3 regions of the Vreelandella sp. 21 genome follow, and region 2 is predicted to be linked to each of the others. Evidence: riboswitches for the same ligand, from Rfam matches in the RefSeq annotation. Region 2 holds a riboswitch; each other region holds the start of a gene.

Region 1 (10,720 bases), 770 kb from region 2:
GGCGGTGGCCACTGCATGACTTGCCCGATCATTCGTGACCCCATTGACTACTGAGAGCGTTCATCATGGCATTTAATATTCATCACCGTAGCCTGCTTAGCCTCATGCATCATAGCGAGCGTGAGCTTTGCTATCTGCTTGACCTTGCCCGCGACCTCAAGCGCGCCAAGTACTCCGGTACGGAGCAGCAACTTCTCAAGGGGCAGAATATTGCGCTGATCTTCGAGAAGACATCAACCCGTACACGGTGTGCCTTCGAAGTGGCCGCATACGACCAAGGCGCCAATATTACCTTCATTGACCCAGGCTCCTCGCAAATTGGCCATAAAGAGAGCATGAAGGATACCGCTCGTGTGTTGGGCCGCATGTACGACGCTATTGAGTATCGCGGCTTTAAACAGGAAGTTGTCGAAGAGCTGGCCAGCTATGCGGGCGTGCCGGTTTACAACGGTTTAACCGAGGAGTATCACCCGACACAAATGCTCGCTGACGTGATGACCATGCGGGAGCATACACAAAAGCCGTTACACCAGATCAGCTATGCCTATGTGGGAGATGCCCATAACAACATGGGCAAATCGCTACTCTTAATTGGTGCCAAGCTTGGCATGGATGTGCGCATTGCTGCCCCCAAAGCGTTGTGGCCTTCTCAAGAACACATCGATGCTTGCCAGCGTTTTGCGGAGGAAAGTGGTGCCACTATTACGTTGACCGAGGACCCAGAAGCGGCGGTTAAAGGTGTCGACTTTATCCACACGGACGTGTGGGTCTCGATGGGTGAGCCAGTAGAAGCCTGGGGGGAGCGGATTGAGCAGCTCCTGCCTTATCAGGTAAACAGCAGCCTGATGCAGTGTGCAGGTAATCCGCGCGTCAAATTCATGCACTGTTTACCAGCCTTCCACAATACGGAAACTAAAATCGGCAAGCAGGTGGCTGATCAATACCCGCACTTGGCAAATGGCATTGAGGTGACCGAGGAGGTCTTCGAGTCGCCGGCCTGTATTGCATTTGAACAGGCGGAAAACCGCATGCACACCATCAAGGCGGTGCTTGTTGCCACCTTGGGTGGGGTCTGAGGAGAAATGTCGATGCGAATTGTCGTTGCACTGGGTGGAAATGCCTTACTACGTCGTGGAGAGCCGATGACAGCAGAGGCTCAGCGTGGAAATATTAGAATTGCCTGTGAACAAATTGCCAGGATCGCACCAGGTAATGAATTGGTAATCGCCCACGGCAACGGCCCGCAAGTTGGGTTGCTGGCACTGCAGGGGGCTGCTTACACGGATGTTAGTGCCTACCCACTGGATGTTCTAGGTGCAGAAACGGAAGGCATGATCGGTTATATGATTGAGCAGGAACTCGGCAACCTGCTGCCTGTTGAGGTTCCGCTGGCTACCTTATTAACACAAGTGGAAGTTGACCTTGATGACCCTGCGTTTCAGCACCCCAGCAAGCCGATAGGTCCGGTTTATACAGCGGACGAGGCCGAACGCTTGGCTAAGGAGAAAGGTTGGAGCATTGCACCCGACGGGGACAAATTCCGTCGTGTGGTTGCCAGTCCGCGTCCCAACAGGATTTTCGAGATTCTCCCGGTAAAGTGGCTTCTCGAAAAAGGTACGATCGTCATTTGTGCTGGCGGGGGGGGGATTCCTACTGCCTACGACGAAAATAATAAACTCAATGGTGTAGAGGCAGTGATCGATAAGGATCTCTGTTCGGCCCTACTCGCTGAGCAGTTGCAGGCTGATTTACTGATCATTGCGACGGATGTTGATGCCGCGTATGTCGACTGGAATGGGCCAAACCACAAGGCGATCGCGAGTGCTCATCCGGATGTGCTGGATGACATGCAGTTTGCGGCGGGCTCCATGGGGCCAAAAATAGAGGCAGCATGCAGCTACAGCAGGAATACCGGTAAAGAAGCGGTTATTGGTGCATTGGCTGATATCGAAGAAATTCTTCAGGGAGCCGCCGGCACCCGTGTTAGCACCAACACACAGGGCATTAACTTCCGTTAGGTGCTTTTACTAGGAAGCTTTGTTAGAGAGCTTTGTTTGGCAACCTCGCATTAGCTTTTGTTTTTAAAAGTATTCCTGTGGTGGCTTCTTATGACAAATAATAAGCTGCCCACCTAGTAGCCTAAAGCTTGATATGGCGCAATTTTAGCCGCCGTCAGCCATCGATTAATCGCCTAAGCTGAGTGGTGAAGCGCTATGACTCCCTGCACAGAGGAATCGTCCCATGCCTACCATGATGAAAGCGGCTATTTTTGTTGAGCCTGGCCGCATTGAGATTGACGACAAGCCCATTCCCGAGATCGGCCCCAATGATGCGCTGATGCGTGTCACCACTACCACAATCTGCGGCACCGACATTCATATCCTCAAGGGTGAATATCCCGTTGAGCGAGGCTTAACCATCGGCCATGAGCCGGTGGGCGTGATTGAAAAGCTGGGCGCCAACGTAAAGGGCTACCAGGAAGGCCAGCGCGTCATCGCCGGAGCGATTTGCCCGAGCTTCACCTCTTATGCCTGCCAAGATGGTTGCTCCTCGCAAGATGGTGGCCACCACAGCCACGGTTATAAACCAATGGGCGGCTGGCGCTTTGGCAATACCATCGACGGTGCCCAGGCGGAGTACTTATTGGTGCCTGATGCCCAGGCCAATCTCTCGCCCGTGCCAGACGGCCTAACCGACGAACAAGTGCTGATGTGCCCCGATATCATGTCGACCGGCTTTGCGGGTGCCGAAAAAGCGGGTATCAATATTGGCGACACTGTGGTGGTGTTCGCGCAAGGCCCGATTGGGCTGTGTGCGACAGCAGGTGCGCGGTTACGTGGGGCGGGGATGATTATTGCTGTCGACGGTGTTGATGAACGTTTGGCAATGGCCAAGCAGATGGGCGCTGACGTGACGCTGGATTTCCGCAAAGTTGATGTCGTAGAGGAAATTCTAAAGCTGACCGGCGGGCGCGGTGTGGATGTGGCCATTGAAGCACTCGGCCTGCAGCAAACCTTTGAATCGGCCTTGCGGGTGCTAAAACCTGGCGGCACGCTCTCAAGCCTGGGCGTTTACTCTGAAGACCTGACGATTCCGCTGGGCGCTTTCTGTGCTGGGCTAGGTGACCACAAGATCATTACGTCACTTTGCCCTGGCGGCAAAGAGCGAATGCGCAGGCTGATGAGCATCATTGCTGCAGGGCGACTAGATCTTGGCCCCATGGTCACGCACCGCTATGCGTTGGAGAACATTGTTGATGCTTATGATCTGTTCTCCCACCAACGTGATGGCGTGTTGAAAGTGGCCCTTGAGGTCTCGTAGCGCTTAAGTAAGTTCAAGAGCCATACATACGCCACCTGTATCAGTATGGCTGCCGACGAAAAACTCGCTAACGATCACAGTGACACGATGAGAGCTGCATCCAATGGCGAGTTTTTCGGATGTTAGGAATAGCCAGTGCTTAGTTCAATTCCAGCGAGAAGCTCATTTCAACGCCTGCATCATCCACTCTGAACCAGTACTCCATGTTCTTGTAGATATCGCTATATTGCTTGAGCAAATCAATATCAAGCTCTGCCAATTCATCGGAGGGCATTTGCGCTATGACATCGGCCAGTGAATGGTAGAACTCACCCGTCAGATGGCCATGAACCAGTAGGTCACGCTCGGAAACAGGGGCTTGCAGTTCTTCCTGTAGTGTTTCGGAATCGCTGATGCCAACGCCCAAGGTAATGGCGCTTTCAGACATGGCCGCGTAGAGCTCTGGTGAGTCTGGTGGCAGCATCATGCTGTCAATTTTTTTGGCTTCTCCACCGGGTTCAAGTCCAAGTGTCCCTAAATCAGGCGCGAACGCGCTTGCTGTAGACAGCAGTGCAAGCGGGTTTTGCGAAGCGAGGGTCAGGAGACCAGTGCCAGTGGGCTCGCCATCTTTCATTGTCAGGTTGTTAAGGCGTGCTCTGAAACCAGACAGGGATGGGCCAATCATCATGGCGACTGGATTGTTGATCGCTTTATTGATCTCATTCCAGGTGCTGTTTAATTCCTGAAGCTCATCACAGCTAAACGGGTTTTGACGCACTTCCTGAGCATACTTCTGAACAGTTTGCATCAGCACCGGTAGATTCAGGCCTAGCCCAAAGCTGGCCATGCCCTCTGTGCTACCAAGGCCCGGAACCTGAGCGGTCATTGCACGAAGATCGCTGACAATAGCCTCATCGGTTTCCAGTATAAGATTCATCTCCATACGGTCGAGGTTATACTCACGCATGCCCATTACAAGACCAGGGAAGCGATTGGTGATGCGGTCAATATCTGCTTGGCAGGCGGAGAGATCCAGCCGCTCTGCATCAGCTGCGTCCAATAGTGCTTGAGTACCTAAGTGTGTGGGGGTACTCAGCTCACTAAGCAGGCGTGATGAGTCGATTTCCCCAGCACCATAGGGCGTGAAGCCATGACGCTGTTCAATTTCCTCTAGGGCGCCGGTATCACCAATGCTGCTGTCAGGCAGGGTGCTACCCAGCACCTGTGATAGCAACTCATCACTGACATTTTCTGGCACCACCGACATCAGCAGTTGCTTATCGATAATGGCCATGATGGCTTTGATCGGACCATCTTGTGTTAGCACCCAGTACTCTTTTTCATCTGTTGTGGCCGTACTCGGATTGATATCTGCATTGGTGAGGATGCGCTGCAGCGTTTCGCGGAAAGCGTCTTCATCCTGCAATTCCATACGCAGAGTGGGCAAGATACCCAGTCCGTATAAAGCGACCTGGGGGCTCATTTTAAAGCCCAGCGCATGAATATCATCGAGTGTTTCAACCCCGACAAACTCTTCCCCCATCGCGATCAACAGTGACATCAGCGAATGCAACACGTCATCGTCTATCTCGTGTAGCATGTCGCGCAGTTCATCCAAGTCAGCTTCAAGGCTATCCTTTGGCTGCATGCGCTGGTAAAGAGCAAAGGCATCTTGTTCAGGCATTGACTCCCGTGTTGCCACAAAATAGGGAGAGTCGGCGGGGATATATTTCAACAGGGAAGCTGAGAGGTTTTTTGGTGCTTCCTGCTGGGTGCCTGATGCTGTTGGCGCGCTATCATCGCTGCAGCCACTCAGTACGCCCGTGCTGAGAAGGGCAAGAGAAACAGCCAAGGATAGTTTCGTTCTCATCTAGAGTCAGTCCTTTGAAAAATGTTGGCTTTAAATTGAATATTTAGAATAAAACTCACTGTGAATGATAATCATACACAACTTAAATTAAACTAACCTCTCCTTGATTAAAAAAATGGCTCTTGAAGTCGTGTAAGACCCAAGAGCCACTCGTTATTAGCGAAACTTGCAGGCTGCTATTTTAAACTTCTTGATATAGCTCGCTGCCTTCGCGGCGGAACTTCTCCGCTTGCTCCTGCATGCCACGCTTGACTGCCTCAGAATCGCTTTCAGCGGCATTTTCCGGCGCGCGGTCACGATAGGTATCGCGTACTTCCTGGCTGATCTTCATAGAGCAGAACTTCGGTCCGCACATGGAGCAGAAGTGCGCCACTTTGGCAGAGTCCTTCGGCAGGGTTTCGTCGTGGAATTCACGGGCGGTGTCCGGGTCTAGCCCCAGATTGAATTGGTCTTCCCAGCGGAATTCAAAGCGTGCCTTGGAAAGCGCGTTATCGCGACGTTGTGCCGCCGGGTGACCCTTGGCCAAGTCCGCTGCGTGGGCAGCAATCTTGTAGGTGATGATGCCGGTTTTGACGTCATCTTTATTCGGCAGGCCCAAATGCTCTTTCGGCGTCACATAGCAGAGCATTGCACAGCCAAACCAGCCGATCATGGCTGCACCGATGCCCGAGGTAATGTGGTCATAGCCGGGGGCGATATCGGTGGTCAGTGGGCCGAGGGTATAGAAAGGTGCCTCATGGCACGCCTCAAGCTGCTTATCCATGTTCTCTTTAATCAGGTGCATGGGCACATGGCCAGGGCCCTCGATCATCACCTGAACGTCGTGTTTCCAGGCAATCTTCGTCAGCTCACCCAGGGTCTCCAGCTCAGCGAACTGTGCTTCGTCGTTGGCATCGGCGACTGAGCCGGGGCGCAGACCGTCGCCCAACGAAAACGCTACGTCGTACTGCTTGCAGATCTCACAGATCTCTTCGAAGTGGGTATACAGGAAACTTTCCTGGTGATGATACAAGCACCATTTGGCCATAATGGAACCGCCACGGCTGACAATGCCGGTCACCCGGTTGGCGGTTAGTGGCACATAGCGCAGCAGCACACCCGCGTGAATGGTGAAGTAATCCACGCCCTGTTCAGCTTGTTCAATCAAGGTGTCGCGGAACACTTCCCAGGTCAGGTTTTCGGCAATGCCGTTGACCTTCTCAAGCGCTTGATAGATCGGCACTGTGCCAATCGGCACCGGCGAGTTGCGGATGATCCACTCACGTGTTTCGTGGATATTCTGGCCGGTGGAAAGATCCATAATGGTGTCCGATCCCCAGCGGATACCCCAGGTCATTTTGTCGACTTCTTCTTCAATCGACGAGGTAACTGCCGAGTTACCCAGGTTGCCGTTAATCTTTACCAGGAAATTACGGCCAATAATCATCGGCTCGGATTCTGGGTGGTTGATATTGTTGGGGATAATTGCGCGCCCCCGGGCAACTTCGTCGCGCACAAATTCCGGCGTGATCTCTTCCGGCAATTTTGCACCAAAGCTCTGGCCAGGATGTTGGTGACCAAGAATACGCTCAACTTCAGCGGTGCCTAATGTTTGGCGGCGCTGGTTCTCGCGAATGGCAATAAATTCCATTTCAGGGGTAATAATGCCCTGGCGCGCATAGTGCAGTTGGGTGACATTCTTACCTAGTTTTGCCCGGCGCGGGGTGCGCGTTAAATCAAAACGCAACTGGGCGAGCGTTGGGTCGTTAGCGCGGCGATTGCCGTACTCACTGGTGGGGCCGTCAAGGAACTCGGTATCGTTGCGCTCTTCAATCCAGGCGCGGCGCAGGGCGGGTAGGCCTTTGCGTAAATCGTTGTTGGCGGCTGGGTCGGTGTAAGGGCCAGAGGTGTCGTACACCAGCAGCGGCGGGTTCTCTTCATCAATGCTGCTGGTTTTAGTCGGCGACAGAGTGATTTCCCGAAACGGCACGCGGATATCGGGTCGTGAGCCTTCAACGTACACCTTGCGCGAGGCGGGCAGCGGCTGAATGGCAGCGGCATCGACCTGGGCAGTTTCCGCTAAAAAGTGGCTGGTGTTACTTTTTGAGGTCTCAGTTTTTAAAGTTTTAGTTTCTAAAGTCTTCGTCATGACGGTCGTCTTCCTTCGTTGTTGATTATGGTTATTGTGTTGGCTTAATGGGTGCGACTTTTGTCTGTTAGATCGCTGTCTATCAGATCCAGACCCATCTGCCAGAAATCGATTTCCAGACGCGTGGCGTCGCGGAAGATCTTGCTCAGCTCGGCAAAGCGGGCGGGGGTAACATCGGCCAGGCGGGCGTTGAGCCATTCAAGCTCAGCCTGCATGGCGGCCTGAAACTCCTCGCTTTCGTACATCGCTATCCAAGCATCAAAAGGGTTTTGGCTGCCGCGTAGGGTAGAAGTCTGAGCGTTCAGCCAGTTGGCGATTTCGCCGTAGCCCACTAAGCAAGGAGCCAGCGCTACATGTAAATCGAGCAGGTCGCCGCGATTGCCGGTGTCTAATACGTAGCGGGTATACGCCAAAGTGGCTCTGGCTTCCGGAAGCTCCGCCAGCTCTTGTTCGGAAATCCCCCACTCCTGGCAAAAGCCCACGTGCAGGCCCAGCTCCACATCCACAATGGCTTTTAAACCTTCATGGGCTTGGCGCAGATCAGCCAGCGTAGGGCTTTTATAGGCGGCCAACGCGTAGGCGCGGGCGAAGTGAATCAAAAACAGGTAATCCTGTTTCAAATAGTGGCGAAACGATGCTTCTGGTAGCGCAGCGGAACCCAGCTGGCGGACAAAATCGTGCTCAATATAGGCGCGCCAGTCGTCATGGCAGGCATTAGTAAGATCAGCAAAGCGGTAGCCCATGGTGCCTCCGGTAGTAATGATCCGGAAGGTGGGCGGTTGAGATCGAGGAAATGGCGCAGAAGGTGGCGTGAAACTAAGCCGAGGCCATCGCTTGATCCCTACGCCGGTACCCGCGCGCTCGTTATAGGAGCAGCGCATTAGCCGGATCAGGTTCAGCGGGACCAGCGCTTTGGCAGTATCAAGAAGATACGCCCTGCGCCATCTCAGCCGGATTCACCGGCACCCCGTCAAGCAGTTAGTGCCAAGCAGTCTAGGAGGAGGAGAGAAGAGATGCAAGGGGCACGCGCAAGCACGCGAATTTTGAATATGCAGTCAAAATTGGCTTTGCTCTCTTGGGAATCAATGGGGTAGAGTCAAATTGGATGGCTGCAAAACCCCAATGAATGTGCCGTCGCGTTTATTGGGGGGTTGTAGCGAGGCGTATAATCACTGTTAAGCACTAATCATGAGCCATGAAAAATTAAACGGTGACTTTGAATTATTCAGGAATCATTGCATCGAAATTCGGCACCAGTACAACGTCTACGTGAATCTTTTTAATGAGGATTCTGAGCCTGTATTATCCAAGGTCGCTGCTACTTTTTTTACTGAAATTGCATCGATTATGCATAGAGATTGGAAGCTTCAAGTGTGTAAAATAATGGATGCCGCTGAAATGTATGGTAAAGTAAATATTACTATCGATCTGATCAATAAGCAGTTAGCCGATGAGGGATTAATGGATTCGGAGGTCAACTCGTTATCGTTGGCTTTGAAAGCTTTTGGCGCCAAGGTTAAACCTGCACGTAACAAGCGAATTGCTCATTATGATAGGCTATCTCAAATAAACGGTTCGGATTTGGGTGGAACAACTGAATCTGAATTGGAGGGGTTTTTAAACAACTTGCAAGAGTACTGCGATAAAGTTGGCCGCCTTGTCGGTATAGGACCTTTAGATTTCTCAGGTGGTGGCTGTGCTGGAGATGAGCTTGATTTACTTAAATGTCTAAGAGCGTACTGCAAAAATGCCTAATAAAAAGTGCAACCTGACCTCCACTGCGCCGTTTTTTTTTATGGCTTCTCGCTACGCTACCATAAAAACAAACAACTACGCTCCGGCGGGTTAACTTGGCGTTATACGAAAAATTGTCTATGCATTACAAATATAGGTCATTGGAAAATTTCAAGAACTTTGTCGACATTGTTCTCAATAATAGAATTTATGCAGCGCCATATTTCGAGCTCAATGATCCTATGGAAGGGCTATATACATACGATAGTGGCGCTATAAATAGTGAGTTGGTAAGAAAAATAAAAGGCGAAAAAACCAAAATCAGAATATGCTCCCTTTCACGTCGATTTGATAGCACCCTAATGTGGTCACACTATGCGGATAGCCATAGAGGTGTAGCAATAGGCGTAATCGTACATCCAAAGCATGAGATCAGGTCTGTAACTTATGAGGGGTTGTCTTATGTGCAAAATGCCACAAAGCATGGCAGTCACGAGACTGCGAAAAATGTCTTAACTTGCAAGCTGGAACCGTGGGCCTATGAAGAAGAGGAGCGAGTATTTGTAACAGACTCTAACTACATTGATGTAACTATCAGTCGAATATTTCTAGGTTCAAAAATGGATACTCGCACTAAAAGCTTAGTGAGAAATCTAGTCAGCAAACTCAATCCCGACATACAAGTGGATGAGGCTAATGTTGCAGAAATCGTATAACAAACCAATCAACTTCGCGCCTGCGGCGCCGGACAGCTTACACTACGCTTCGCTGCGTTTCAGCTGCCGGTTATTGGAGCGTTGAGCCTGTAGAAAAACTCCGCTGACGGCTAAGTTTTGGTAGGATCGAGGAGACATACGAGGAGTGGTCAGCATGCCGCGCTTCAAGGCTTATAACTACGATCAGAACGCCATGGTGGTAATCAACTACTACGATCAACTTCAGCCCGGCACCTTTGAGCACGCAGCGCATTACCTGAGCGAGCATAAACTCGATCTGTCAGTTTTCCATAAGACAAATACGGCAAGCGCCATCGCAACTTTGCCAGTCGATAGGTATCTTTTATTATCGAGAACAAACGCTTACCCAATTACACCGACTGGATGAAGCACCGAGTCGATAGCCCTAAAGGCAAACAGATCTACAGCCATCGTATGTCAGTAGTGGAACCGGTGTTCGGCAATATTGGCACGACGAAACGACGGAACCGATTCAGCCTTCGGAGTAAGAAAAAAGTGCAAGGTCAGTGGCAGCTCTACTGCTTGGTGCACAATATTGAGAAGTTAGCGAATTATGGTCATTTGGCCGCATCATGAAGGGCCTAGAGCGGGGCAAATTGCTTTGTGAACCCACCAAGCCGTCTTCAGCGGGCTTAAGCTGGGTGCCTAAGTGGCTAAATACCGATATTAAGATTACTCAGCCAGATGATTGGCTGGGTAAATGAATAAGGACAGCAGGCGGTGGAAACGGCTCGAAATCGGGTTTTTCTACAGCCTCGTTATGTTTCAGGTTCAATTTTCGTAAAATGAGGTAGATATGGCGTTTTGGCGTATGCAGTTACACCCAGATGATTCTGGGAATTCAGCTTTTCATTCTGCACAGAGTTTATCCGCAGGATTTATTGGTTTAGATTTTGCTGAGCGTGTAGGCGATTTAGAGTTTGAAGATTTGGAGAAGATTCCTCAACACCA
Region 2 (10,720 bases):
GAGCGCTGGGAAGCCGATACACTAGTGTCTTATCCACCGCTTGCCGGTGGTTTAGAGCTGTTTGTGCTGGAAGGCTCTCTGCTCAGTGATGAGCAGGAATATGCTACCGGCAGCTGGTGCCGCTACCCAGTAGGTGCGGCACCTCAGTTACGCGCGGGTAATGAAGGCGTGCAGCTTTATCTAAAACGCGGGCACTTAGCCACTGTTAAGCTACCCAGCTAATCTACAAAACTGTTTACAAATCTAGCCTACCAAGCCAATAAACGGCAGCAGCGTTAATAGGGCGATCAGCACCACGGCAACGATTACCAGTACGACTTGCACGGGGTGGGCGAGGAAGCGCCGCCATAATGTTGGTGCATTGCCACTGGCAACCGCTTCTTCGTGCTCTCGCCGTGCTTTAGCTTGACGCTTTTCCTGATACGCCGCCAATGCCGCTTCAGCGGCCTCGCGCTGAGCAGTGTTACGTAGCCAAATTGCATCGACACCCAGGCGAAAAAAGCCCGCCTGGGTTTCATAGACATCAAAGCCCTGCTCATCTAGCAATTGGCGTACTTCCAACGCCTCTTCATCGGTCACGTGGCGTAGCCGAAACAGCAAGTGGGCCATATTAGTCGCCCATGGCTGCCATGCGGTCTGCCTGAATCACTTCGATCCAGTAGCCATCTGCATCTTTGACAAAGATAACGTCTTTCATCTTGCCCTGGTCCGCGCGCTTGATGAACGTCACCTCATGCTCATCAAACCATGCCTCGGCAGCTTCTAAGTCAGGAACACTAAAGCAGATATGACCAAACCCTTGAGGCTCAGCGTTACCGTCATGATAGGCAAAGTCCTGCTGATCTTCTGTGCCCCAATTATGCGTCAACTCCAGCAAGCCTTTCTGACTGAAGGTCCAGGCAGTGCGTGCTTGACTGTCTTCTGGCACGTTATCGCTGCTTTCGAGATTGGCTAGGAAGTAGAGCGAAAACTGCATCTCTTCGAAATCCAATCGGCGTAGCACCTGCATTCCAAAAACCTTAGAGTAGAACGCTAGCGCACGTTCGGGATCCTTCACCCGCAGCATGGTGTGATTTAAGCGAAACCCTTGGGTTTGCGGCGCTACGGGCGCGACTCCGGAATGTTGTTCGCCTTGAAAACTCATTTTGCTCTCCTGTCGCTAATGCTGATCATTGAATCCATTGAGCCTCACTTACCGCTTACCATGGGGGCTTTAGAGCCATAATACCAGCCCTTACAAGCATGTAGGATTCACTAACGCAGTGTCACATTAAGCACACTGGCAATACTAAACAAAACCCCTACACTTATTATTCATAAACTTTACAAAAAGCAGTTCCCGCAACATGAGCGATGCCCCACCTTTGAGGCGCCCACAGGAGTTTTCCATGACCGCGATTGATATGACCCTCGGTGACCACATAACGTTAAAGCAGTTAGCCCATGCCATACACAATGGCTTTTCACCGATTGTGGAAGTTGAATCAATGGATGGTATCTATAAGGTTCGCTTCCATCACGCGAACGGTGTTTCTGATTTAACCAGTGCTGAGGGGCATGTCAGCACGTTTTTGGGCACCGGTGAGATTCGCGACACCCTTGGACAGCTGGGCCTCACTCATGGCGTGCTTACGTTTGCCGACCAGTGTGGCGATGAAATGATTGGTGTTGAGGGTAAGGCGATAACGCCTGATGAGATGCTCACCTACGGAACACGCATCTCGTTTCGTTGATATTTGCTCATAGCGTTTCCCAGGCTTTACAGATTGATCTAAGCCAAGGATAGTACCATCACGACAGGGGCGCCCTTGCTTAACGGGCTGAGAAGCACCCTTTGAACCTGAACCGGATAACACCGGCGTAGGGAGTCGTGGTGCAACTGCATCACCTCCCAGCCGGGAGGATATTATGCCTTCACGCCCACTCGGCGATTATCTCCGCGATCTGCGCGCTGCCACACCGCTGGTACATTGCATTACCAACTATGTGGCGATGAATAGCACCGCTAACTTGCTATTGGCGACAGGTGCTTCCCCCGCCATGCTGCATGCCCAAGAAGAAGTGGCGGAGTTCACGGCTATTTCTGGCGCGCTGTCCATTAATATTGGCACCCTCTCTTCCCCTTGGGCTGACGCCATGGCAGTCGCCGCGCGCACTGCTCATGAAAACCATATTCCGTGGGTGCTTGACCCTGTGGCTGTTGGTGCTACCACATTTCGCCTGCGTGTTTGCGAGACGCTGCTGGCTTATCAGCCTAGCGTTATTCGTGGCAACGCCTCAGAAATTCAGGCACTTAACGGACTCGCCAGCCAAGGGCGTGGAGTCGATGCGACTGCTAGCACCCAAGAAGCTACAACCGCAGCCATTGCGTTAGCACAGCAACATCGCTGCGTGGTGGCGGTCACTGGCGAGAGCGATTTCATCACCGATGGCACGGATCATTATCGGCTTAAAGGTGGGCACGCACTCATGCCTCGCGTGACTACCTTGGGCTGCGGATTGAGTGCGCTGGTGGCAAGCTTTGTGGCCGCAAGCCGCGAGCAGCCGCTGGAGGCCAGCTTGGCCGCCTTGGCGTGTTTCAGCATCGCTGGAAGCCGTGCAGGCGAGCAGGCTCAAGGCCCTGGCAGTTTCCAGGTGGCGCTATTGGATGCGCTGTATCAATTATCCCCTGACGACCTTTCGACTCTTGCTCAATGGGAGGCGGTGCATGCCGTTTGATCTTTCACTCTATTTAGTCACCGATGCTGGTCTGTGCGCTGGCATGGGTCTGGAAAAAACCGTTGAAGCTGCTGTGCAGGGCGGCATTACCATGGTGCAGCTACGCGATAAACACGCTAGTGACGAGCACATGATCGCCCAGGCCAAACGTCTCAAAGCGATGTTGGCTGGCAGTGGCGTCCCTCTGATCATTAATGATCGCCTGAACGTGGCGTTCGCCAGCCAAGCGGATGGCTTACATGTCGGGCAAAGCGACACAGCTGTTCAAGCAGCTCGAGCCACTCTCGGCCAGCACGCCATTATCGGGCTTTCAATTAACACCCCAGCCCAACTTCAGGAGGCACCTGTCGAATTGCTCAATTACGTCGGTTTAGGGCCCGTGTTTGCAACTGGCAGTAAACAAGACCACGCCCAGCCAATTGGCTTTGATGGGCTGGCACGGCTTGCCAATGCTTGCCAACTTCCCAGCGTCGCGATTGGCGGGTTAAAAGCTGAACACATGGCTCAAGTGAAAGCCGCTGGGGCAAACGGTGTTGCGGTTATTTCTGCTATTTGTGGTCAGCCAGACCCCCGCCTGGCTGCACAGGCATTCCACGCGCAATGACCCAGCTCGACCATATCGCGGCGTTTGTAAAGGTCGCTGAGCTGGGTAGCTATACCCGCGCGGCCGAGGCGCTAGACCTTTCTCGCACGCGGGTATCTCGCCAAGTGATGGCGCTTGAAGAGGCATTGGGTGCTCGGCTTATTCAGCGCACCACCCGGCGGCTGCACCTCACTGAAGCGGGAGAACGCTATCTCGTTCGTGCGCAAAGCATTCTGATCGCTTTGGACGAGGCAGCGGCAGAAATCGGCAGTGGCACCAGTACGGTGAGCGGGCAGTTGCGCATCAATGGCCCGATGAGCTTCGGCACACGCTATCTTTCACCGCTGGTTGCACAGTTTATGCAAACGCACCCTGGGCTTGAGGTGCGTTTGGATCTAAACGACCGCCGCGTTGATTTGCTGGAAGAGGGCTACGATGCCGCCATTCGTATTGGCAACCTGCCCGACTCTAGCTTAGTGGCGCGACGGCTCACCCAGTGCCGGATGCTGTTTTGCGCATCACCTGATTACCTCGCCCAGTATGGCACGCCGCTGACTAGTGAAGACTTGGCATCTCACCGCTGCCTTCGCTACCGAAGCGGCCAAAACAGTGGCGATTGGCGGATTGGTCATCAACTACTTAGTATTTCTGGCCCCCTAGAGAGTAATAATGGCGATATGCTGACGCATGCAGCTGAAGCAGGCTTAGGGATAGCGCAACAGCCCAGCTTTTTAGTGACTGATAGCATTGCGAACGGGCGCCTAGTGCCGATTTTGCAGAATCTGCCGCCTGCGTTGCTAGACATCCATGCGCTTTATCCAGCCCGACGCTATTTACCTGCCAAAGTAGAGCGCTTTATTGAGTTATTAGCGGCGGCGTGGGGTGACCCACCAGTATGGGAAATTGAGCTCGGATTGTCGCCTTTATCGCAACAGTGAAGTGCATTAACAGTGGATTATCTCAGTGGCTTTCATCTGTAAAGTGGCACTATCGCATCCAACGTGATGCTCGCGACTAAGAGAGACGGCTATGACCACTGCTAATACTTCACCACTCACCCTCCATGCCACCGCCTTGCTACGTATCAGTTTAGGCGTAATGGCCTTAGCTCACGGCTTGCTTAAGGTGTTTGTCTTCACCCTGCCAGGCACTGTCAGCTATTTTGAATCCCTGGGCTTACCGGGTGTTCTTGCTTACTTAACCATTGCTGCCGAAGTAGGTGGTGGCCTAGCACTTTTACTGGGCATCTATACTCGTTGGGTAAGCCTTGCTCTAGTACCCGTGCTGCTAGGTGCAGCCTCGGTACACCTGGGTAACGGCTGGCTGTTCTCAAACCCGGGTGGTGGCTGGGAATTCCCTATTTTCTGGGCGATTGCTCTGGTGGTACAGGCAGGCCTAGGTGGCGGTAGCGCTGTTGTCAGCCGCAAATTCGCTTAACCGCTCTGCCCGCATTGGCTTCGGCTTGTGCGGGCATCATTAGCCCGCTATAGGCTAACGGAGGTACTAAAATGCTACCCAGCCTGTTTATTTCCCATGGTTCCCCCATGTTGGCGCTGAATAAAACGCCGGCCCACGCTTTCCTACGCGAGCTGGGAAAACGCCTCTCCCCTCGCGCGGTGGTCGTCGTATCAGCCCACTGGGAGAGCCTCACGCTCAAGGTCAGTACTAGCGCACAACCAGAAACGATTCATGATTTTGGCGGGTTTCCACAAGCCCTTTTTGAGTGCCAGTATCCGGCCCCTGGCAACCCTGAATTGGCGGAACAAATTGCAGTATTATTGGGTGCTGAGCGCGTTGAGCGCGGCCTTGATCACGGCGCCTGGGTACCACTTTCGCTGATGTTTCCAGAGGCCAATGTACCGGTCGTTTCCCTGTCGCTACCTGTGCGCTGGGAAAATGACGCGCTAGTCACGCTCGGCGAGCGCCTATCGGCATTGCGAAAAGAAGGGGTTCTGATTATTGGCTCGGGCAGCCTAACCCATAACTTATATGAAACCCTGCCTCAGGACAGCCCCGCCCCCGCCTGGGTAGATGAGTTTGCCCAGTGGGTTAGCGAACATATTGAAGACAATGATCGCCAGGCATTACTTCACTGGGAGCGTGCTCCAAAAGCGCTGGAAAACCACCCGACCCCAGAACACTTCCAGCCCTTACTGGTGGCCATGGGGGCAGGCGGAGATGGAACTCAGTTACACCACAGCGTGGAACATGGCGTACTGGCGATGGATGTCTACGCGTTTAGCTAATAGCAGTGCCTAACGATACAAATTGAGCTTTTCGGGGTGGATCAAGATCGCGCATTAAAAGCGCAAATTCACTCTGCTCCGGGCTAATGCTAACACCTGGCACGGGGAGGCGAACTCGGTGCCCTGAGCCAGGTGCAGCGCGCTGGGCTTCGCCGCGAACGTTCTCCATGTGTTCAAGCACGAAGCGGTGATTGCCACCTGGCAACATGAGTTCCATGCTATCCCCCACTTCGAAGCGGTTTTTAACCTCGATGTCTAACCAGCCACGAACAGGATCGTAGCCCAGCACTTCACCGACAAACTGTTGGTGCACACCGATGGAGCTACCCTGCTGATAACTTTGAAATTCATCGTGAACATGGCGGCGATAGAAGCCTTCGGTATACCCTCTGTTCGCTAAGTTCTCCAGCTCATCCATTAATCCCATATTAAAGGGGCGGCCAGCAACGGCATCATCGATGGCGCGGCGGTAAACCTGTGCGGTCCGTGCGACGTAGTAATGAGACTTTGTCCGCCCTTCGATCTTAAGCGATGCTACTCCCATTTCTGTCAGTCGCGCCACGTGCTGTACTGCACGCAAATCCTTGGAATTCATAATGTAGGTGCCATGCTCATCTTCATACACAGGCATCAGCTTGCCAGGGCGAGTGACATCCTCGATCAGCGCTGAGAGCTCGTCCTGGTCGGCCACCGCCGTTTCAGCGACGTGCTGAGCTGGCAACAGGTCACCCGTATCATCTTGAGTGGCTGCTATGGTGTTATATTTCCAACGACAGGCATTCGTGCAGGTGCCTTGGTTGGGGTCGCGGTGATTAAAATAGCCAGACAGCAGGCAGCGTCCTGAGTAGGCAATACATAGCGCACCATGAACGAAGGTTTCGATCTCTAAGCCTGGGCACTCTGCGCGTATTTCGCCAATCTCTTCAAGGGATAGTTCCCGCGACAAAATAATGCGGCGAATACCTTGGCGCTGCCAGAATTGAGCGGCGGCCCAATTGACGACATTGGACTGCACCGACAGGTGGATCTCTTGATCTGGCCAGCGATCGCGAACCATCATAATCAGGCCCGGGTCTGACATGATCAACGCATCGGGACCGGCCTCAATGACAGGCTCCATATCCCGTAGGTACGTTGTCAGCTTGCTGTTGTGCGGAGCAATGTTGGAAGCAACATAGAATTTCTTACCTCGCGCATGTGCGTACTCAATACCACGATGCAAATTATCGATTTTAAAATCGTTGTTACGCACCCGGAGAGAGTAGCGCGGCTGACCTGCATAAACGGCATCTGCCCCATAAGCAAACGCGTAACGCATATTTTTAAAGGTACCGGCAGGCGAGAGTAATTCGGGAGCTTGCATAGACAGTCACCGTTATCAGGACGATGGCGCGCGTGCGCAGTGATGAAAGAGCCGGATTATAACCAGCTCAAACAGCCTGTCTTGCTCAGCTATCTACTTTGCTGACCCAGATCAAAAAGTAACGACCACAAGCCTCTTTTGACACATATGACGATGAATAACAGCCGCGTTTTACGCCGTTGGGCGGGGTTTCAGCGTCGTACGGCGGTCATGGTAAGCAATTGCTAATCCGCTGCCCATAATCAGCACACTGCCCACCCATACCCACAGATCTGGCAGCTCTCCCCAGAACCACCAGCCAAGCAGCACCGCCCACAGCATTGCGGTGTAATCAAATGGAGCAGCAATCGCGGCGGGGGCAAAGCGGAATGCCAGGGTAATAAACGCGGTCGCGCCAATACCCAAAACACCCGAGACCAAAAAGCCAAGCCAGTGCCAGGGCTCTGGGGTTTGCCAAACCCAGGGCAAACTCAGAGCAGTGACGATAAAGGGCACTAACGTCATGTAGAACACCATTGCCCACAGGTGCTCCCGAGCACCATAGCGCCGCGCAGTGATCATCATCAGTGCATAAAAGAAAGCCGCTCCCAAGAGGGTTAGCGTGCCGAGCTGGAACGCATCACCGCCGGGGCGAACCACAATCAGCACGCCAGCAAAGCCAACTAACGACGCTATTAATACGGGTGGATCGATTCGCTCGCCAAGCAACGGCACTGAAAGCAGCGTTACAAACAAGGGCGCCACAAAAGCGATTGCCGTGGCCTCTGCGAGTGGCAGCAGGGTTAGCCCCCAGACAAAACACACCATCGTGGCGGTATAAATCAATCCTCTGAGAAGGTGTACACGGGGGCGCTTGGTATGCAACTTGCGCAATCCGCCTGCAAAATGCGCCAACAGGGCAATGAGCGGTAATGACACGAGCGTACGAAAGAAAATAATCTGTAGCGGCGAATGGACCTCGCCTAGCCACTTCGATACCGCATCACCGAGCGCTAAGAACAGAACTCCTAAGCACATGCACAGGATACCTTTTAACGACGTTGTCACGACGCTCTCCTTTTGCCCTTTGGACACTTTATCAGCCGGGATTAACAACTAATAAAAAACCCCGCCAATGTGTCACTGACGGGGCTGCGGATCTAACGTGGCTTTACAAACTTGCGTTGACCACCATGCACTCCATCCCCTGCGCCTGGAGCGTTCTACAAGCGCGTCTGGCGCGTGCTTCGTCCAAGGCGACAACCCTGGCGCGGAATACCGGCGTTTGACCAGCTAAAGTATCGATAGCAACCCGCCCCCCCACTTCATGAGGCAGGCGCTGCGCTGCCTGACGTGCCAACTGCTCTGCTCGCGCTGCCTGGCTAAAAGCACCTACCTGGATACCCCAATCACCAGCAGTAACAGACCGTTGAGGCGTAGCTGCCAATTCGCGCTCACGTTCAATAAAAGCGTTCACCGGGTCTGGTCTACGGGTGACAGGAACTTCTGTCGGTGCCTCCATTGAGCGCGCGAGACGATCTTCAATTTCAACAGCCGGTGCAGACGCTGGTGAAGGAGAAAGGGTTGTCGCTGCCAAATTATTCGAAGCCGCTGTATTATTCGAAATCGTTACATTACTGGCCATGACAGGGCGATTAGAGGCTGGCGGTGTCGACATGGGGCGTTGGCTAGGCGCGTTAGAGCCAGAGAAAGCCATAAACTCTCTAGAAAAAGTGGTATTGGCCAGCCACGTTTGCTGGTCACGCAGCGCTGCACGAGCAAAGCTACGGTCTAACAGGTTGGCCATATGAGAATCACGAGATGACCCACTAAAGCCACCCATAACAACGCCCACCATACGGCGATCCCCGTGGACGGCCGTTGTCGCTACATTGAAACCAGATGCACGAATGAAGCCGGTTTTAAGGCCATCTGCACCGGGGTAGTTTTTCACTAAGCGGTTATGGCTGGTGTGCCGGGTACCACGATAGGTGAACTCCTGGAGCCCAAAGTAGTGGTAGTACTGTGGGAAGTCCTGCATCACGCGCACAGAGAGTGTCACCATATCCCGTGCCGTGGTGACCTGCTGATCATCAGGTAGACCCGAGGCATTACGGAACGTGGTGGCATTCATGCCTAGCTCGCGCGCTTTTGCGGTCATCAGCTGAGCGAAACGCTGCTCGCTACCACCTAATGCTTCAGCCACCACGACGGCAACATCATTAGCAGAGCGCACTGCCAACGCACGAATAGCAGAATCAACAGGAATGGTACTACCTGCAGAAAGCCACAGTTTTACAGCAGGCATGGCGGCAGCTTGAGCAGACACAGGAAGCGGCTGATTAAGACTGAGCTGGCCACTCTCCAATGCTTCAAATGTAAGATAAAGCGTCATCATTTTGGTTAACGATGCGGGGTAGCGACGCTCATCGGCATTCTCGGCGTACAGCACCTCTCCGTTTTCCAAATCCACAACAATCCCAGCATAACGCGGATTTGCATGAGCACTCGATATTGTGCTTAGCAGCAATACCATTAACGACAGCGGAAGCCACCAACGCGCGACGATCGTTGCGCATATTCCCCTTGTTGCCATACATGCCCCTTTCTTGTTTTGCTGTGATGTCACACTACCAACCATTAATCTACTTGCCACACTAAGAAATCTAAGACTAGCACGGTAACTCTTCAAGTGAATTAAGAAAGCAGTATAAAAGTTGAAAACGCAATGAAATGAATAGACCAAAAAAAACCGACCCTAAGGGGTCGGCTTTCATTTTGTTGAGCAACAACGCAGAGACTTACTCTTCTGCAGCTGCTTCTTCAACAACCGGACGGTCAACCAGCTCAACGAACGCCATGGGCGCGTTGTCGCCTGTGCGGTAACCGCACTTGAGGATGCGGATGTAACCACCCGGACGCTCGGCATAACGCGGACCTAGCTCGTTGAACAGTTTGCCGACGGCTTCTTTGGAGCGCGTGCGGGCAAATGCCAAACGGCGGTTTGCAACGCTATCCTGCTTGGCTAGGGTAATTAGCGGCTCGATAACGCGACGCAATTCCTTGGCCTTAGGCAGGGTTGTCTTGATGACTTCATGTTCGACCAGCGAGACAGACATGTTCTTGAACATGGCCTGACGATGCGAGCTGGTACGATTCAGATGACGACCACTCTTACGATGACGCATGGTTGTAATTCCTTACCAAACTGGGACTCGAGTCGACACTCACGCGGAGGCCTTGTCGTCCTTCAGGCTAGCGGGTGGCCAATTTTCCAGCCGCATGCCGAGGGACAAGCCGCGCGCTGCCAATACGTCTTTGATTTCATTCAAAGACTTTTTACCAAGATTCGGTGTCTTCAGCAGCTCAACTTCAGTGCGCTGGATAAGATCACCAATGTAGTAAATATTCTCGGCTTTTAGGCAGTTAGCGCTGCGAACTGTCAACTCAAGATCGTCTACGGGGCGCAATAGGATAGGATCAACAAGATCCTCTTCCTCTTCGACTTCCTGCTCTTTATCAGCTTCCAGGTCGACGAAGGCGGCCAGCTGCTCTTGCAGAATGGTCGCACTGCGACGGATAGCCTCTTCCGGATCCAGTGTACCGTCGGTTTCCAGATCGATAATTAACTTATCGAGGTCGGTGCGCTGCTCAACACGAGCGGCTTCAACCGAATAGGAAACACGGCGAACAGGGCTGAAGGTGGCATCCAGCTGCAGGCGGCCAATTGCACGTGTCTCTTCATCAGAGCCACGAGCGTCAGCCGGTTCGTAACCACGACCCAGCGCTACCTTAAGCTGAATTTTCAGCTCGGCACCTTCATTGACATGA
Region 3 (10,720 bases), 1.4 Mb from region 2:
CTTACTTGGTTGATGACGTTAATCACGCGGCACGGCTGTTGCGTTCTGACGCGGCTGGGGAACTACTCGAATTAATGCCACAAGAAGTCGGCTTAATTGGCGTTGGCTACGGCATGGTAGGCATGCGCCAAGTGCTCAGTCGTGACCCTATTGAAAGCGCCGACGATCTGCAGGGGCAGCGTTTACGTATTACCCCTTTCGAGCCGATTCGTGATTTCTATACGGCTACTGGTGCTGCCCCTGCACCCATGCCGCTATTAGAAGTATATGACGCGCTGGCTAACGGTCAGGTCGATTCCATTGATATGGATTTCGACTCTATTTTGATTTTGAAATTCTACGAGCAGGCAGAAAACCTGCTGATTTCTAACCATATGATGTTCCCTATGGTGGGCGTCGTGTCTGGGAGAGTATGGCGCGATCTTTCTGAAGAAGATCGTGAGCTGATTGATACTGCGATGGCTGAGCATCTAGAGAACGTGCTGGTGGGTTTTGAAGAGAAGGATGCCGCTCAGGAAGAGGAAATTCGCGCCTTGGATATCAACATCGTTGAAGCGGATGCTGAGTTTTTCTCTGACGCCATTGCACAGTGGGAAAACATCTGGGCGCCTAAGGCACCTATGTTAGAAACGTTACGCGCCGAAGCTGACCGGTTACGTGACGAGTAATATGCTGCAACGTTTTTCATCAGGGCTTGCACGCTGTGAAGAGATTGCCGCCGCTGCTTTAGCAGCGGCGGTTACCTGTCTGATTCTCACCAATATTGCGTTTCGCGCGCTAGGTAGTCCGCTTTACTGGATTAGCGAGCTGGCAATTTATGCCATGATCTGGATGACCTTTTTGATAGCCGCCACGGTGTTTAAACGCCGCCAGGGGATAGCGGTCACGTTGCTGAGTGATCTGCTACCGCAAACCGGCCGGAAACTGATAGGTATCTGGGTAGATGCCATGGTGCTGTTATTTGCTCTGCTGTTAGCGTGGCTCTGTTGGCGTTGGTATCAGCCACTTGCACTGGTGCAAGCGGGGTTTGATACCCGTGCTTTTCAAGGGCAAACATTCAATTTTATTTACGCTGAAAACACCTCCACTCTTGGCGTTAAAAAATTCTGGGCGTGGTTAATTGTGCCGTGGTTTGCATTTTCCCTTAGCCTGCATGGCTGGACAAATCTTATCCAGTCACTCAAACAATGGCGAACCCCGACCCAAGCACCCACTGCCAAAACGCTACGCTAATCCTGCTTACCCTATTGACGGTCCGTTTATGACGATTGCTGTTTTTTTGCTGCTGTTGCTCGGCGCTGTGCCCATTGCGCTAGTACTGGCATTGACTGCCATGTGGTATATCCAGATGTCAGGCAATACGGTGTTGTTTGATTCGTATCCACAGCAGCTGTTTAGCGCCATTGAAAGCTATGGATTGCTGGCGATTCCGTTATTTATGTTGGCGGGCGAATTAATGAATGAAGGCGGTTTAACTCGCCGTTTAATTGCTCTAGCGCGCATTTTAGTAGGAGGGTTTCGCGGTGGTCTCGCCTATATCAATTTAGTCGCCAATATGATGATGGCGGCGATTATTGGTTCGGCAGCCTCGCAAATTGCCATTATGTCCCGTGCGATGGTGCCAGCAATGGAGCAGGAAGGTTACGACAAATCCTACAGTGCGGCGATTACCGCCGCGGGTGGGCTACTGTCGCCGATTATTCCACCTTCCATGCTGTTTGTGTTGTTTGGCGTCATGGCCCAAGTGCCTATTGCAGAAATGTTTATTGCGGGGTTGCTGCCGGGGCTGCTCTTGGGAACAGGCTTTTTTATAGTGATTGCCTTGGTAGGCTTGGTTCAGCAATACCCTAAAGGCCAGTGGCCGACTCGCTCTCAGGCACTTCATGACCTGCTTTGGGGGCTACCAGCACTGCTCATTCCAGTGATCATTATTGGTGGCATCCTATGGGGAGTTGCCACGCCAACCGAGTCGGCTGCGCTGGCCTCTCTAGCGGCTTTAATCATGGGCCGCTTTGTATACGGTGACCTGCGTTTAAGCCAGCTACCCCAGGTGCTAACTCGCACGGCGATTAATGCTGGGTTGGTCATCATGCTGATTGCCGCCGCTGGCGTGTTTGGCTGGGTGGTGATTTATGAGCAGCTTCCGCAGATGGCCGCCGCATGGATTGCCGCGTTGACCAGCGACCCCTTCGTGTTCTTGCTACTGGTGATTGGCGCACTGCTGTTAGTGGGAATGGTGATTGATGGCATTGCGGCGCTAATCTTAGTGGTGCCGATTTTAATGCCCATTGCTCAAAGCCAGTTCGCTATTAGCCCCTATCAGTTTGGTGTGGTGGTGTGTTTAACCCTGGTGATGGGGTTGTTAACGCCTCCCGTAGGGGCAGGGCTGTTTATCGCTTCCTCAATGACGGGTGCGCCGCCGCTTAAAATATTTCGCTCGCTGCTGCCGTTTTTGCTAGCAACGTTAGTGACTCTTGTCCTTCTCGCCTGGTTGCCGTGGTTAACCAACGGGCTTATCCAGCGTTAATCGGCATCACATCCATTCCAATCTCTAAACTGATGTTCTCCACGGCGTTTATGATGCCTTTTAATGGCGGAACATCAGTCCTAGGCTGCTTACTCAGCGCTGAGTTGGCTAACTCTTTATCAAGTGGCTAATTGACGTTTACGTCAACTTACTGATATACCCTAGAGTTCATCTTTGCGTCTCATAACAAACACAACGTTGAGGAAGGAAGTCATGTCCGTTCGTGAAATCCCTATGTATATCGATGGCCAGCCAGTCATGTCACAAAGCCAGGATTGGCGTGATGTGGTCAACCCTGCGACTCAGGAAGTGGTTGCCCGCGTACCATTCTGTACCGCCGAAGAGGTGGAACGTGCGATTGCCAGCGCTAAAACAGCTTTTAAAGGGTGGCGTAAAGTGCCGCTTGGCAAGCGCATGCGCATCATGCTGAAACTTCAGGCACTGATACGCGAAAATACTGCTGAATTAGCCGCGCTAATTACCGAAGAGCACGGTAAAACCCTGCCTGACGCTGAAGGTGAAGTAGGGCGCGGTTTAGAAGTCGTTGAGCACGCTTGTTCAATTACGTCGCTGCAGTTGGGTGAACTGGCGGAAAACGCCGCGAATGAAGTCGATGTTTACACTATGCACCAGCCGTTGGGCGTTGGCGCAGGTATTACCGCCTTCAACTTCCCGATTATGCTGCCCTGTTTTATGTTTCCGCTTGCCATCGCAACGGGAAATACCTTTGTCCTGAAGCCGTCTGAGCAAGACCCCAGTTCCACCATGCGACTGGTTGAACTTGCCCATGAGGCGGGCGTCCCGGCAGGCGTTTTAAACGTAGTCCATGGCGGCCCAGATGTTGCCAACCAGATCGCCGATCATCAGGATATTAAAGCACTTTCGTTTATTGGCTCGACCCATGTGGGCTCCTTGCTTTACAACCGTGCAGCCGCCGCAGGTAAGCGTATGCAGTCGATGATGGGAGCTAAAAACCACTGCGTTGTTATGCCGGATGCCAACCGCAGTCAGGCGATTGATAGCCTACTCGGCTCGGCGTTTGGTGCTGCTGGTCAGCGCTGCATGGCTAACTCGGTTGTCGTGCTAGTAGGCGAGGCTCGTGAGTGGCTAAAAGATATTGAGGAAGGCGCGCGTAGCATGAAAGTCGGTCCTGGCACTCAGCGCGATGCAGACCTAGGGCCGCTTGTCTCACCTCAAGCGAAAGAGCGCGTTGAACGCCTGATTACAGCAGGTGAAAAAGAGGGCGCTAAACTACTGGTAGACGGCCGTGGCTGCACGGTAGATGGCTATCCAAACGGCAACTTTGTTGGCCCAACTCTGTTTGCCGATGTGACCGCTGATATGACGGTGTACCGGGAAGAAATTTTTGGCCCAGTGCTATGCGTGGTCAGTGTGGAGACGCTGGATGACGCGATTGCGTTTATCAACGCTAACCCTAACGGTAACGGTACGTCGATCTTTACTAACTCAGGCTGGGTAGCACGGCGCTTTGAAACCGATATCGACGTAGGCCAGATTGGTATCAACGTGCCGATCCCTGTACCCGTCGCGTACTTCAGTTTTACGGGTTCGCGAGCTTCCAAGCTTGGCGACTTGGGGCCGAATGGCAAGCAGGCAATTACCTTCTGGACGCAGACCAAAACGGTCACTGCCCGCTGGTTTGAGCCAGAAAATGTATCTAGCGGTATTAATAGCACTATTTCGTTGAGTTAATTGCACCATGAAAAAGCCCCGCGATAAGCGGGGCTTTTACAGTGTCGACTCAAGTATCCTGAAATAACGGCAGACTTCTTTTTAGGAGCTGGCCGATAGGGCCAAGCTGACTGGCGTGCATAACGAGAATGGTGGGAGCGGCAGTTGGCGTTTTTGAGTTGTGAGGAACTATGTGAGGAACTAGCAGCGCAAATTCACCTTCTTCGAGATGAAATTCATGCAGCTCACGCAAGCCATCGGGTGTTTCGCACTGAGAGCAGCGGTAGTTATCATCTTCGCCATAAACTAAGCGATGATACATTTTGAAGAGCGTATAAATGGCTAAACCGCCTTTCAAAGCAGGCCAGCGGGCAGGTGTGCTGCGCAGCTTGTCAGAAACGATGATGCCATCGGCTTCTGCGCTGGCGAATACGCTAGCTAGTGGTGCTGAGAGGAGCGACGTGCTAGCGCTTAACGACGTCTCGTGTTCTTGAGGGTTCGAGGAGACCTCGTTAACCACTCGGTGGAAATCATCTAATGAGGCAAGCGGGAAGTCCTTGTGCTTTAGATCACTTGGCTCGAAGCCGCCGTTTTCCCAGCCATGGATAACTCGGAGGGTGGCACGCGCGTGATGCATAGGCAGGGCAAGAAGGGTGTGCAGCATTACCCGGATATGAAGCTGACGCTCATCGGTGTCGTTTTTAAATGCGCAATAAGGGTCGGCAAAAAGAGTATGCAAGCGCCCAGGCGTATGCTCTTTGGCTTCGGAATAATGCATTTTGGTGTCCCTGTTAATTGCCGTTTGATGTATTTACTGCACGGCTTATAGGTCATTGAATAGTTGAGAGTATGGACAGCGTTAGCCGCGATTGAAAGTCACTTTGTTTAGTGTTTTGTTACCGAATCGCGTTATCCAACAACATAATTGTTTAATCAAAACAAAAATTTAAAGCTCAATTAGGAAGTGAGGTGTAACGATGACTAATCGACTTAGCCGTTTCCGTGTACCAGAAACGCTGGATGAACTGCCTGACGATATTCGTGATGCAATATTAAAAGTGCAAAGCAAGGCGGGATTTGTGCCCAATGTATTCTTAATGCTGGCGCATCGCCCTGAGGAGTTCCGCGCTTTTTTTGCTTATCACGATGCTTTGATGGAGCGTGAATCCGACACGCTGACTAAAGCTGAGAAAGAGATGATTGTTGTGGCTACCAGTGCTCGCAATCGTTGCCTCTATTGTGTTGTTGCCCATGGCGCGCTATTGAGAATTTATAGTAAAGACCCTTTAGTCGCTGACAATGTCGCTATCAATCATCTGGCGGCAGGGCTAAGCGAACGCCATCGAGTAATGCTGGACTTTGCATTGCACTGCGGGATTGAGGTTGGGGAGTTCTCTGCCGCGTGGCAAACAACATTAGAGAAAGTAGGTTTTACGCTAGAGGACTGTTGGGATATTGGCGCCATTGCTGCTTTTTTCGGCATGTCGAATCGGTTAGTGACCATGACGGGTACGCCCCCCAATGAGGAGTTTTATTTGATGGGACGCCTACCGCGTTAGTAGGATAAAGACGCACATCTAGGCGTGACTCGCGAATAAATTTTACTAACGCCCAGCCTTTACTAACGAGCCGCTTTCGCCGAGGATAGCGTCTCCATTCACTGTCGCCAGGGGAGCCCGCAGCTGTTGGGCTGAGAATGCGCACTGCGCAGACCCTGGAACCTGATCCGGTTCATACCGGCGGAGGAAGTGCGACATGCCTTACCTAACGTCAGCCGTACTTGGTGCGGCGCTATTCTGTTTTGCTTTTCTGGGCCTGCGTGCACGTCATGTGCAGGGGTCGCTTGATGACTATGTCACAGCACGAAACTCGCAAACCGCTTCCACACTTGGATTCTCCTTTTTAGCCTCGGGAATGGGCGCCTGGATTCTGTTTGCGCCGCCTGAAATTGGTGCCTTTGTTGGTCCTTTAGCGTTGGCAGGCTATGCCATTGGCTCTGCGCTGCCGTTTATCGTGTTGGGGTTGTACGGACCAAAAATTCGTCGTGCATTGCCAGAAGGCAGAACCATCGCCGAATTCGCCCACGCTTGTTACGGCAAGGGGGTGCGTCATTGGGTGCTACTGGTATCCGTAGCCTACATGGGCTGTTTTTTAGCAGCGGAACTGACGGCGATAGGTGCCATTACCGCGCTGCTTTCCGATGTACCACCTGCACTAGTGATTATTGGCGTTGCGCTCACTACCTTGGTGTATACGGTGATTGGTGGGTTGCGCGCAAGTCTCGCAACGGATCGCTGGCAGGCATGGCTTTTACTAGCCCTGTTATTAGCCGTAGGTAGCGTTGCGATTTGGCGGCTACCAACCATGCCGAATGACGCAGTCATGCCCTCTATTCCTATTGCAAGTGCGCTCAGTGTTGCCCTGACGCTCGTGATTGCGGTGACCGCCGCCAATCTTTTTCACCAGGGCTATTGGCAGCGTGTATGGGCTGCCCAGGATGACCAGAGCTTAGGTCGTGGCGCTTGGCTAGGCGGCGGTCTGACCGTACTGGTTGTGATGGTGATCGGCGGTGTCGGCATCATGGCCGCCATGAGCGGTGTTGCTTTGGGAGAACCACCTATTCCTTTCTTTGCGCTGTTAACAGATGCGCCTGCCTGGGTGGCATTACCTGCATTGGTGTTGGCAGTCACGCTAGTGACCTCAAGTGTAGATACGCTGCAAAACGGTATAGCGTCTCTGATAGTTGGGCGTGGCGGTGAACAACATGCAGCATCTTTAACGACCGCACGTTGGATAACGGTCACAATGATGGTGCCGGTGGTATTTATTGCCCTGCAAGGACTGTCAGTGCTGCGACTCTTTTTGATAGCAGACCTACTTTGCGCTGCCATCGTGGTGCCTGTGCTGCTCGGCCTATGGCAACGTATGACGCCAATGGCGGCGATTGGTGGCGGCATGGCTGGGTTAGTAGGGGCAATACTACCGGGATGGCTAAGCCAGGGAAGCATCGCAGCTGGCATCATGGCGGCTACCTTTCCAGGCAGTATCCCAACGTTGGGGCCTTTTCTAGGGGCGTTGCTGGCGTCTATTGTCGTCAGCGTTACAATGGCATATCTGCCTAATCGACGAAGCGTTAGGCCGTAACGTTAAGCCGTGAGCCAACTTAACAGGGACGATCATGATTCGCAGCCTACTAACGACGTCAGAAGGCGATGTGCGCGAAGGCGATGAACGCCTAATCGATGACTGGCAAGCAATGCCCGGCAGCCACCTATGGATAGACATGAAAGGTGAGCCTGAGGAGCGCGAACGCCAGCTATTGGAGCGTTTTGATTGTCATCCAATGGCAATTCAAGATGCCCACAAAGAGCGCCATCCGCCGAAAATTGAAGAGTTTGAGCACCATACCCTGATTATTTACCGAGGTATTTCGTCGTTTGATGCTCAGCTAAACTTTGTGCCTCAGCAGGTGTGCCTCTTTATTGGAGAGCGTTTTCTAATCACGCTGCACGCCGGTGAGGCGCTTAGTATTGAACGACTCTTTAATGAGCACGGGAAAACGCTGCTGGCGCTATCTCCCGAGCGTGTCGCACTGAAAATTATGTACACTTCGGCAGGCTTCTATATCGATAGCTTACTGGAGTTTGAGAGCGAGCTAAGCGATATAGAAGATGAGCTTTTGGAAGATGGTAACGATGTGCTGATGCGGAAAATCACCGCCTATCGTTCACGATTAGTAAAGATGCGCCGTGTTTTTAGCTACCACAAAGGCATTACCCAAGAGCTTACAGCCTATGACTATGCCCATCTGCCTCGCGGAGAAAGTGAAACGCTGCATGCCATCACGGATGTAGAGGAGCGCTTTGAGCGCCTATATACACTGACACAAATGTATTACGACATTTGCGGTGATCTCATTGATGGTTACATCTCGATTTCCTCTCACCAGCTAAATATCACCATGCGGGTATTAACGGTGATTACTGCCATATTTGTGCCGCTGACGTTTATTGCCGGTATTTACGGCATGAACTTTGAGTATATGCCAGAGCTGCGCTATCAGTATGGATACTTTTTTGTTTGGGGAGCCATGCTGGGTATCGGTGGTAGTTTAATCTGGCTATTTAAACGCAAAAACTGGTTTTAAACCGAGCTGGTTTTAAACTGAGCCAGATGGTCGCCATCGGCGAAAAGTTGATAGTTCGCCATGTGATTTGAGCGCTAGTGTGGCATCCTCGCAGTCGACCAATGACCTGCAAATAACCTGAGAGCCACTTTTATGACGATCATGATTATTGGCCTGCTGATTTTTCTTGGCAGCCATTCTGTGCGTATCTTTGCTGAAGACTGGCGTCAGCGACAGATTGTTAAACACGGCGAAAACACCTGGAAGATAGCGTACTCCGTAGTGTCAGTGATTGGACTGGCAATTGCTATTTACGGTTTTGGCCAAATGCGCCTAGACCCTATCTACGTTTGGTTTCCCCCCATGGGCTTACGCCATGCGGTAGCACTACTGATGGTGCCTGCCTTTATTATGCTGGTGGCAGCCTATGTGCCGCGTAATGCTATCAAAGCGAAGCTTGGTCATCCGATTATGTTGGCCGTAAAAATTTGGGCATTTTCACACTTATTGGCTAATGGACGACTTGGCGATATCATCTTTTTCGCAGCATTTTTGGTGTGGGCTATTCTGGCCTTTAAGGCAGCCAAAAAGCGTGATCGCCTGCAGCCCGTTAACCCAGTGCCAACCTCGGCTCCCGCAACAATAGCCACCGTCGTTATTGGCTTGATAGCGTATGTTTTATTCGCACTTTATCTGCATACATTAGTTATTGGTGTGCCTGTTTTTAGCTAGTAACTATTAATAAACATTAACGGCGTCAATGGTTTATATCCGTTGACGCCGTTTTTTTTTTAACTCTTTAGTAATAGCAAAAGTTTGTTATTGTCAGCTAGGTTCATCCAACGTTTCACAGGGGAGAAATTTATGGCCGAAGCTGTACCTCAAGTACCGAAAACGATGTCTGCCATGTTGTTAACAGGCCATGGTGATGTAGATAAATTGCAGTATCGGCAGGATGTTATTACCCCTAAACCAGGGGCGGGGCAAGTGCTGGTTCAGGTAACGGCAACGGCCAAAAATAATACTGACCGAAAAGCGCGTGAAGGACTTTACCCTACGAAAGGGAAAGAGGAGGTCACATCGTTTGCGATGGGAGGCTCGCCCACACTGACGTTTCCTCGTATTCAAGGGGCTGATATTGCTGGACGCGTGGTGGCAGTAGGCGAGGGCGTGGATGCTGCTCGTGTTGGAGAACGAGGCCTGCTCGATTTTAATATTTATGCTGATGAGCGTCGCGATATCAATCTGACGCCAGATTATTATGGCCACGGGGCTGATGGTGGCTATGCTGACTTTGTCGTAGTACCAGCCGATCAGTTTCATCATGTTCCCAACCCTGAACTGCACGATGCAGAGCTTGCTGCGATGGGGATGTGCTCGTATCAGACGGCTTATCACATGATGACGTCTGCCAACATTAGCGCGGGTGAACGTGTGCTAGTGACAGGCGCCAGTGGCGGTGTTGGAACGGCGTTAATTCAGCTTTGTCGGATCGTGGGCGCTATTCCTTACGCTGTCAGCCAGCCGGATAAAGCCGATGCGCTTCTGGCGTTGGGTGCAGAAGTAGTCATCGATCGGGGTGATTTATCGACATTTGTTGAGCGTGTATTGGCGACCACCGATGGTAAGCCGATTGATGCAGTGATGGACTTGGTCGGTGGCCAGATGACCGATCTGTTTATCGATACCATGATTGTTGATATGCAAGGCCGTAGCAGTTATCCGCGGCTTTCCATTGCAGGTGCAAGTGGTGGCAATATCAGCGAGATTATGTGGACTCGCGTCTACTTGTACCAAGTGCAGATTTTTGGTGTTTCCCATGGCACTCGCGAAGAGGCTGAACAACTGATCGAGTGGATTCGTAGTGGGGCGCTAAAACCAGTACTGCACGCGGCCTTTAAACTATCAGATCTACATAACGCTGAGCGTTACTTTGTAAACCGTGGCAGTAACTACCTGGGAAAAATAGTTATTGTTCCTGATGCGCAGTGGGAAACCCATGGTGCACCGTTTGCCCTCACCACCGCCTAGGAGCAATGTTAATGAAGAATCTGCATACGATTCAACTGATGGATACTCATGCCGGTGGTGATGTTAGCCGAATTGTGACGGGGGGTATCGACGTACTTCCTGGTGCCACGGTACGCCAACAAATGGAATTTCTGCGTGATGATGCCGATGGTTTGCGGCGGCTGCTGCTAGAAGAGCCGTATGGTATTCCGGAGATGTCGGTAGATCTGTTGGTGCCTTCCTCGCATCCAGACGCCGTCGCGGGCTATATCATTATGGAAGTCATGGGCTACCCGATTTATTCGGGTTCTAACACGCTGTGTACAGCCACTGCTGTGTTGGAAAGCGGTCTTGTCCCCAAGAAA

The links. A riboswitch is a leader RNA that binds a small molecule or an ion and turns the genes downstream of it on or off. The one in region 2 is predicted to bind thiamine pyrophosphate.
Region 1: linked by a shared signal. The riboswitch ahead of tenA (thiaminase II) and the one ahead of thiM (hydroxyethylthiazole kinase) in region 2 are both predicted to bind thiamine pyrophosphate.
Region 3: linked by a shared signal. The riboswitch ahead of ACN06F_RS13115 (sodium:solute symporter) and the one ahead of thiM (hydroxyethylthiazole kinase) in region 2 are both predicted to bind thiamine pyrophosphate.

The regions. Positions count from the first base shown of each region.
Region 1 covers NZ_CP194673.1:986,250-996,969, forward strand. Annotated here, with positions in the region: gene arcA (arginine deiminase) at 1-54, shown strand, start outside; gene ACN06F_RS04525 (ornithine carbamoyltransferase) at 66-1,076, shown strand; gene arcC (carbamate kinase) at 1,089-2,018, shown strand; gene ACN06F_RS04535 (NAD(P)-dependent alcohol dehydrogenase) at 2,242-3,321, shown strand; gene ACN06F_RS04540 (hypothetical protein) at 3,461-5,170, opposite strand; gene thiC (phosphomethylpyrimidine synthase ThiC) at 5,352-7,298, opposite strand; gene tenA (thiaminase II) at 7,343-8,041, opposite strand; TPP riboswitch at 8,120-8,278, opposite strand; gene ACN06F_RS04555 (hypothetical protein) at 8,487-9,053, shown strand; gene ACN06F_RS04560 (DUF2971 domain-containing protein) at 9,173-9,748, shown strand; gene ACN06F_RS04565 (hypothetical protein) at 9,903-10,136, shown strand; partial or broken gene ACN06F_RS04570 (transposase) at 10,106-10,345, shown strand; gene ACN06F_RS04575 (hypothetical protein) at 10,566-10,720, shown strand, end outside.
Region 2 covers NZ_CP194673.1:213,593-224,312, reverse strand. Annotated here, with positions in the region: gene ACN06F_RS01095 (cupin domain-containing protein) at 1-222, shown strand, start outside; gene ACN06F_RS01090 (DUF6164 family protein) at 244-609, opposite strand; gene gloA (lactoylglutathione lyase) at 611-1,144, opposite strand; gene ACN06F_RS01080 (hypothetical protein) at 1,389-1,733, shown strand; TPP riboswitch at 1,789-1,884, shown strand; gene thiM (hydroxyethylthiazole kinase) at 1,909-2,718, shown strand; gene thiE (thiamine phosphate synthase) at 2,708-3,322, shown strand; gene ACN06F_RS01065 (LysR family transcriptional regulator) at 3,319-4,239, shown strand; gene ACN06F_RS01060 (DoxX family protein) at 4,331-4,738, shown strand; gene ACN06F_RS01055 (DODA-type extradiol aromatic ring-opening family dioxygenase) at 4,810-5,547, shown strand; gene yegQ (tRNA 5-hydroxyuridine modification protein YegQ) at 5,540-6,910, opposite strand; gene ACN06F_RS01045 (DMT family transporter) at 7,082-7,957, opposite strand; gene ACN06F_RS01040 (serine hydrolase) at 8,061-9,485, opposite strand; gene rplQ (50S ribosomal protein L17) at 9,691-10,077, opposite strand; gene ACN06F_RS01030 (DNA-directed RNA polymerase subunit alpha) at 10,117-10,720, opposite strand, start outside.
Region 3 covers NZ_CP194673.1:2,834,439-2,845,158, reverse strand. Annotated here, with positions in the region: gene ACN06F_RS13145 (TRAP transporter substrate-binding protein) at 1-668, shown strand, start outside; gene ACN06F_RS13140 (TRAP transporter small permease) at 670-1,233, shown strand; gene ACN06F_RS13135 (TRAP transporter large permease) at 1,262-2,527, shown strand; gene ACN06F_RS13130 (CoA-acylating methylmalonate-semialdehyde dehydrogenase) at 2,741-4,240, shown strand; gene ACN06F_RS13125 (hypothetical protein) at 4,290-4,997, opposite strand; gene ACN06F_RS13120 (peroxidase-related enzyme) at 5,197-5,778, shown strand; TPP riboswitch at 5,878-5,985, shown strand; gene ACN06F_RS13115 (sodium:solute symporter) at 5,975-7,363, shown strand; gene corA (magnesium/cobalt transporter CorA) at 7,398-8,366, shown strand; gene ACN06F_RS13105 (NnrU family protein) at 8,499-9,077, shown strand; gene ACN06F_RS13100 (alcohol dehydrogenase catalytic domain-containing protein) at 9,210-10,376, shown strand; gene ACN06F_RS13095 (proline racemase family protein) at 10,388-10,720, shown strand, end outside.